3 regions of the Variovorax cryoconiti genome follow, and region 2 is predicted to be linked to each of the others. Evidence: predicted binding sites of a transcription regulator. Region 2 holds the regulator's gene; each other region holds the start of a gene.
What was found. Region 2 encodes LexA, which represses DNA repair genes until DNA is damaged. Its sites were predicted from a motif close to ACTGTATNNNNATACAGT; they were not measured.
Positions count from the first base shown of each region.

Region 1: the regulator LexA is predicted to act here: its motif matches at 950-967, upstream of recA (recombinase RecA).
Region 3: the regulator LexA is predicted to act here: its motif matches at 906-923, upstream of ACSFA2_RS19515 (DNA topoisomerase IV subunit B).

Region 1 is NZ_JBPJZI010000003.1:95,872-98,069, reverse strand. It holds gene recA (recombinase RecA) at 1-886, opposite strand, end outside; gene ACSFA2_RS09605 (MarR family winged helix-turn-helix transcriptional regulator) at 1,033-1,515, shown strand; gene ACSFA2_RS09600 (response regulator) at 1,634-2,198, shown strand, end outside.
Region 2 is NZ_JBPJZI010000005.1:396,875-399,072, reverse strand. It holds gene ACSFA2_RS15710 (asparaginase) at 1-641, opposite strand, end outside; gene lexA (transcriptional repressor LexA) at 712-1,386, shown strand; gene ACSFA2_RS15700 (hypothetical protein) at 1,498-1,860, shown strand; gene ACSFA2_RS15695 (D-2-hydroxyacid dehydrogenase family protein) at 1,982-2,198, shown strand, end outside.
Region 3 is NZ_JBPJZI010000008.1:233,871-236,068, forward strand. It holds gene ACSFA2_RS19515 (DNA topoisomerase IV subunit B) at 1-872, opposite strand, end outside; gene ACSFA2_RS19520 (MFS transporter) at 1,030-2,198, shown strand, end outside.

The sequences.
Region 1 (2,198 bases), on a different contig from region 2:
GGATCTTGGCGGTCACGCCCATGTCGATGATCTCGCCCTCGCGGCTGATGCCTTCGCCGAACAGGATGTCGAACTCGGCCGTCTTGAACGGCGGCGACACCTTGTTCTTCACGACCTTCACCTTGGTTTCGTTGCCGATCGCCTCGTCGCCCTTCTTGATGGTGCCGATGCGGCGGATGTCCAGGCGCACCGAGGCGTAGAACTTCAGCGCATTGCCGCCGGTGGTGGTTTCGGGCGAACCGAACATCACGCCGATCTTCATGCGGATCTGGTTGATGAAGATGACCATGCAGTTGGTCTTCTTGATGGTGGCGGTGAGCTTGCGCAGCGCCTGACTCATCAGGCGGGCCTGCAGGCCGGGCAGCGAGTCGCCCATTTCGCCTTCGATTTCGGCCTTGGGGGTGAGCGCGGCGACCGAGTCGATCACGATCAGGTCGACGGCGCCCGAGCGCACCAGGGAGTCGACGATCTCGAGCGCCTGCTCGCCGGTGTCGGGCTGGCTGATCAGGAGGTCGGACAGGTTGACGCCGAGCTTCTGGGCGTACTGCACGTCGAGCGCGTGTTCGGCGTCGACGAAGGCGCAAGTGCCGGCCTGCTTCTGCATTTCGGCGATGACCTGCAGCGTGAGCGTGGTCTTGCCCGAGGATTCCGGGCCGTAGATCTCGATGACCCGGCCGCGCGGCAGGCCGCCGACGCCCAGCGCGATGTCCAGACCGAGCGAGCCGGTCGACACCACCTGCACGTCTTCCAGCGCTTCGCCTTCGCCCAGCCGCATGATCGTGCCCTTGCCGAACTGTTTTTCGATCTGTGCAAGCGCGGCCTGCAGAGCCTTGGCCTTTTCGCTGCCGGCGACCGAAATGCTGCTGCCCTTGACGAGTGCGTCCATGAGAAAACTCCTTGAATATCAACGGGTTGTGTTGGAAATCATCCCGCTGCTTTTAACCACAGGCCTGGATGCTTGAACAGTAGTGTAGCGGTGCGTACTTTCAAGTAAACCCGATTTATAGTCAGTTTGCTTTACCATTTGGCGCCATGGTCGAGCCCCTGTTTCCCACCGATCCCGACGCCTGGCGCCAGACCCACCTGGGCCGCCTGCTGGGCCACGCGATGCGCCGCTTCGACGAGCGCGTGCTCGCGCTGATGGCGCACGACGCCGACGTGCCGCTGGCGCTGTCGAACCTGGCGGCGCGGGCGCAGGTCAGCGCGGCGCACATCCACATCACGCGTCACCTGTCGCGCGGCGGCTCGCGCCTGACCGAGCTGGCCGAGCGCGCCGGCATGACCAAGCAGGCGATGGGCACGCTGGTCGACCAGTGCGAGGCCTGGGGCCTGGTCACGCGCGAGCCCGACCCGCTGGACGCGCGGGCGCGGCGGGTGCGCTTCACGGCCGACGGGCTCGCGTGGCTGGAAGCCTTCCGCCAGGCGGTGGCACAGGCCGAAGGCGAGTTCCGTGCGAGCGTGGGCGACGAGGTCGCGACGGTGGTCACCCTGGGGCTGGAGGCCTACGCGGGTTGACGGGGGTTTGCACCGAGACCTGCGCCAGAACAAGCGCGGCCGCCGGTGCGGCCCCTAGAATTCGCCGCGGAGACAAACAAAGGCGCGACACACGCGCCCCACAAGCCGGAGGTGGCTCATGCGGATCCTCATTGCAGAAGATGACCAGGTGCTGGCCGACGCCCTGCTGCGCAGCCTGCGAACCTCGGGGGCGGCGGTGGACCGCGTGGCCACCGGCACGCAGGCCGACGCCGCGCTGATGACCAACAGCGAATTCGACCTGCTGATCCTCGACCTCGGCCTGCCCAACATGCACGGCCTGGAGATCCTCAAGCGCCTGCGCGCTCGTGGCTCGCAACTGCCGGTGCTGGTGCTGACTGCCGCCGACAGCGTGGAAGAACGCGTCAAGGGCCTGGACCACGGCGCCGACGACTACATGGCCAAGCCCTTCTCGCTGCAGGAACTCGAAGCCCGCGTGCGCGCGCTCACACGCCGCGGCATGGGCGGCACCAGCAACGCCATCAAGCACGGCCCGCTGGTGTACGACCAGGCCGGCCGCGTGGCCACCATCGACGGCAAGATGATCGAGCTGTCGGCGCGCGAGCTCGGCCTGCTCGAGGTGCTGCTGCAGCGCGCCGGCCGGCTGGTGAGCAAGGACCAGCTGGTCGAGCGGCTCTGCGAATGGGGCGAAGAGGTGAGCATCA
Region 2 (2,198 bases):
GCGTCGAGGCGCGCTGCGGCAGCGCTCTCCAACGCGGGCCAGGCACGGAGGGGGCGAAGGGCGCCCTCTTCCATATAGCCCAGCGGCCCGGCGTCGCCCGAATCGAAGGCGTCCAGGCGGTAGGTGTGCACCTTCTGCACGTCGAGCGACCGATGGACGGCACCGGCGCACACCACCGTCACGCCCGTCGCGCCCGGCCAGGCCGCGAGGCCGATCGCGTCGCGCAGGTTCTGCGGGCCGTCGGGCACCAGCGCACTCGCCGGCCGCATCGCGCAGGTGAGCACCACCGGCTTGGTCGGGCTCAGCACGGACTGCAGGAAGAACGCGGTCTCCTCCAGCGTGTCGGTGCCGTGCGTGATCACGAGGCCGCAAACATCGTCGCGCGCCAGCGACTCGGCGCAGCGGGCCACGAGCGCCTGCCAGACCTCGAAGTCCATGTCCTTGCTGTCGAGCTGGGCGACCTGCTCGGCCCACACCGGCAAGCCCGGGGGCAGATCGAGCCCCTGCAGCAGGACGTCGACGCCGACCTCGCCGGCCGTGTAGCCGACGTTGTCGGACGCGGACGCCGCCCGACCGGCGATCGTGCCGCCCGTGCCCAGAACGAGCACGCCACGCGCACCCGAGACGCTTTTGTTCACCATCTATTGCAAAGTCCGGAAAACTGTTTAAAAATACAGGTACTGGATATCCAACCAGCACCAAGGAGTTCACATGCAGTTCGCCGTCAAGCTTACCGCCCGTCAGCAGCAGATTCTGGACCTGATCCGCAGCACCATCGCGCAGACCGGTGCGCCGCCGACGCGCGCCGAAATCGCGGCCGAACTGGGCTTCAAGTCGGCCAATGCAGCGGAGGAACACCTGCAGGCGCTGGCACGCAAGGGCGCGATCGAACTGCTCAGCGGCACGTCCCGCGGCATTCGGCTCAAGGGCGATGCGTTGCGTTCGCTCAACGAGTCGCGCGACAACCAGTTCTCGCTTTCGCTGCCGGGCATGGCCCAACTGGCGTTGCCGCTGGTGGGCCGCGTGGCAGCCGGTTCGCCCATCCTCGCGCAGGAGCATGTGGACCAGACCTACTACGTCGAGAACACCTTGTTCCAGCATCAGCCCGACTACCTGCTCAAGGTGCGCGGCATGTCGATGCGCGATGCCGGCATCATGGACGGCGACCTGCTTGCCGTTCAGTCCACCAAGGAAGCGCGCAACGGCCAGATCGTGGTCGCGCGCCTGGGCGACGAAGTGACCGTCAAGCGCCTCAAGCGCAACAAGCAGGTGATCGAGCTGCATGCCGAGAACCCCGACTACCCGACCATCGTGGTTCAGCCCGGCGAGCCCTTCGAGATCGAAGGCCTGGCCGTCGGGCTGATCCGCAACACCATGCTGATGTAACGCATCGCAAGGGCTGCGACAGGTGGCGGGCGTATGGCAATCAGGCCATCACCCTGGCGCAGTCCCATCAAGCAATCCTGCCTGTGTTCAACCTCTGACCTTGGAGTTCGCATGGGAATCGTTCTGCTCACTTTCGTCGATCTGCTCACCCCGCTGCAGTCGCTCGCCCACCGCTGGATGCCGGAGCGCCGCGTGCGCCGCGACGTCAGTTTCGACGCCCACGCCGACCTGCGCTATGTGGCCGTGCGGCCAGCCTGCGCGCAGCGCGCTGGCACCACCACCCCGGGGCACGCGCATCCACCGGTGGCGGCGCGGCCGCTGCGCGTGGTCCGCACGGTCGACGCGCAACAGCCGGACCGGCGCGCCGGCCGTGTCGTGATCTCCGGCCGGATGGCAGACGTGTGTGCCGAACTCGACCGCCTCGCGGCACTCGAGGCGGCCGACACCGTGCGCGGCGGGCGTCCGCTGCACTGACCCGCATTCGGGCACGCTCGCCTGCACGTGTGCTGCGCAGAGGCCTTGACCTCTGGCGCGATGCGCGCACCGTAGCGCGCCCCTGAGAGCTTTCGCGTGACGCGAGGCACAATGGCACGCCATGAACATTGTGATCCTCGACGACTACCAGGATGCGGTGCGCAAGTTGCAATGCGCCGCCAAACTCGATGCCTACGCGGCGAAGGTCTATACCAACACGGTCAAAGGCATCGGTCAGCTGTCGGTGCGTTTGAAAGACGCCGACGTGATCGTCCTGATCCGTGAGCGCAGCCAGATTTCCCGGCAGCTGATCGAGAAGCTGCCCAAGCTCAAGCTCA
Region 3 (2,198 bases), on a different contig from region 2:
CCGGCGCTGGTGGGAATCAGGTTGACGTAGCTCTCGCGCACCGGCTGGCCGTCTTCGGTGAAGGCCACGCACCAGTCGGCGCCCTCGCCTTCGGCAAAGTTGTCGGCGTTCCTGTCGGCATGGCCGGCGCCTTCGAACAACGGGATGACCGGCTCGCCGTTGAGCGTCTGCATCAGGTAGTCGCGCAGGCCGCCCTTGTAGAGCCAGGTCTGCGCGTCGCCGCTCTTTTCGTTAACCAGCGTGACGCTCACGCCGGGCATCAGCACGGCCTTGCTGCGCAACAGGTGCGTCAGCTCGTGCATCGGCAGCGTCGCCACTTCGAAGTACTTGGCGTCGGGCCAGGCGCGCACCGTGGTGCCCTGCTTTCGGTCGCCGCCAGTTTGCGGGCGGATCTGCAGCGGCTCGATCACGTCGCCGGCCGAGAAGGCCAGCTGGGCCACCGAGCCCTCGCGGTGCGAAACGACCTCGAGCCGCTTCGACAGCGCATTGGTCACCGACACGCCCACGCCGTGCAGGCCGCCCGAGAAGCTGTAGGCGCCGCCCGAGCCCTTGTCGAACTTGCCGCCAGCGTGCAGGCGGGTGAACACGAGTTCGACGACGGGCGCTTTTTCCTCGGGATGCAGGCCGAAGGGGATGCCGCGGCCGTCGTCCTCGATGCTGACCGAGCTGTCGGTGTGCAGGATGACCTTGATCTTCTTGCCGTACCCGGCCAGCGCCTCGTCGGCGGCGTTGTCGAGCACTTCCTGAATGATGTGCAGGGGGTTGTCGGTCCGGGTGTACATGCCCGGACGCTGCTTGACCGGCTCGAGGCCCTTGAGGACGCGGATCGAGCCTTCGGAATATTCGGGGAGAGTCTTGGGGGAAGTCGCCATGGGGGCGGATTGTAGTGATCCGCGCGTCACAGGACTGGATGCTCATACAGTACCCGGCCGATCGATGCGCCCACCGCATCGCCAACCGGACGAAATATCAAGAATGCCAGTCGCCCGGGTAACGACAGCGGCCGGGCCGATTGGCTACAGTCGCCGGATGTCTGCGTCCACCCCCGCCCCACCCTTGTCGCTCAAGCAGGTCCTGATCTGTGGCGCCATGATCGTCACCCTGTCCATGGGCATCCGGCACGGCTTCGGCCTGTGGCTGCAGCCGATCACCCAGGAGCAGGGCTGGACGCGCCAGACCTTCTCGCTGGCCATTGCCATCCAGAACCTCTCCTGGGGCGTGATGGGCGTGTTCGCCGGCATGCTGGCCGACAAGCTCGGCGCCTTCCGCGTGTTGCTGATCGGCGCGGCCTGCTATGCGCTGGGGCTGGCCGGCATGGCGCTGTCGCCGACGCCGCTGCTCTTCGCGCTGACCGCCGGCGTGCTGATCGGCGCGGCGCAGGCGGGCACGACCTACGCCGTGATCTACGGCGTGATCGGGCGGCAGATCCCCGCGGCGCGGCGCTCGTGGGCGATGGGCGTGGCGGCGGCCGCCGGCTCCTTCGGCCAGTTCCTGATGGTGCCGATCGAGGGCCAGTTGATCGCCCGCCTGGGCTGGCACACCGCCCTGCTGGCGTTGGCCGCGGTGGTGCTGCTGATCGTGCCGCTGGCCTTCGGGCTGCGCGAACCAGCGCGCGTGGCCACGCTCGGCGCCCGGCGCGAGCAGAGCATCGTCCAGGCTGTGATCGAGGCCTTCAAGTACCCCAGCTTCGGCCTGCTGATGGCCGGCTACTTCGTCTGCGGCTTCCAGGTGGTCTTCATCGGCGTGCACATGCCCAGCTACCTCAAGGACAAGGGCCTGTCGCCCGAAGTGGCCAGCTACGCGCTGGCGCTGATCGGTCTGTTCAACGTGTTCGGCAGCTACGCGGCCGGCACGCTCGGGCAGCGGCTGTCCAAGCGGAAGATCCTGGCATCCATCTACTTCGGGCGCGCCATCGCCATCTCGCTGTTCCTGATCGTGCCGCTGTCGCCGCTGTCGGTCTACGTCTTCGCGGCGGTGATCGGCTTCCTCTGGTTGTCGACCGTGCCGGCGACCAACGCGCTGATCGCGCAGATCTTCGGCGTGGCCCACCTGTCGATGCTCAGCGGCTTCGTCTTCCTGGGCCACCAGGTCGGCTCGTTCCTGGGCGTGTGGCTGGGCGGCTTCCTGTACGACCGCACCGGCAGCTACGACGTCGTCTGGTACATCGCCATCGCGCTGGGCGTGATGGCGGCGCTGGT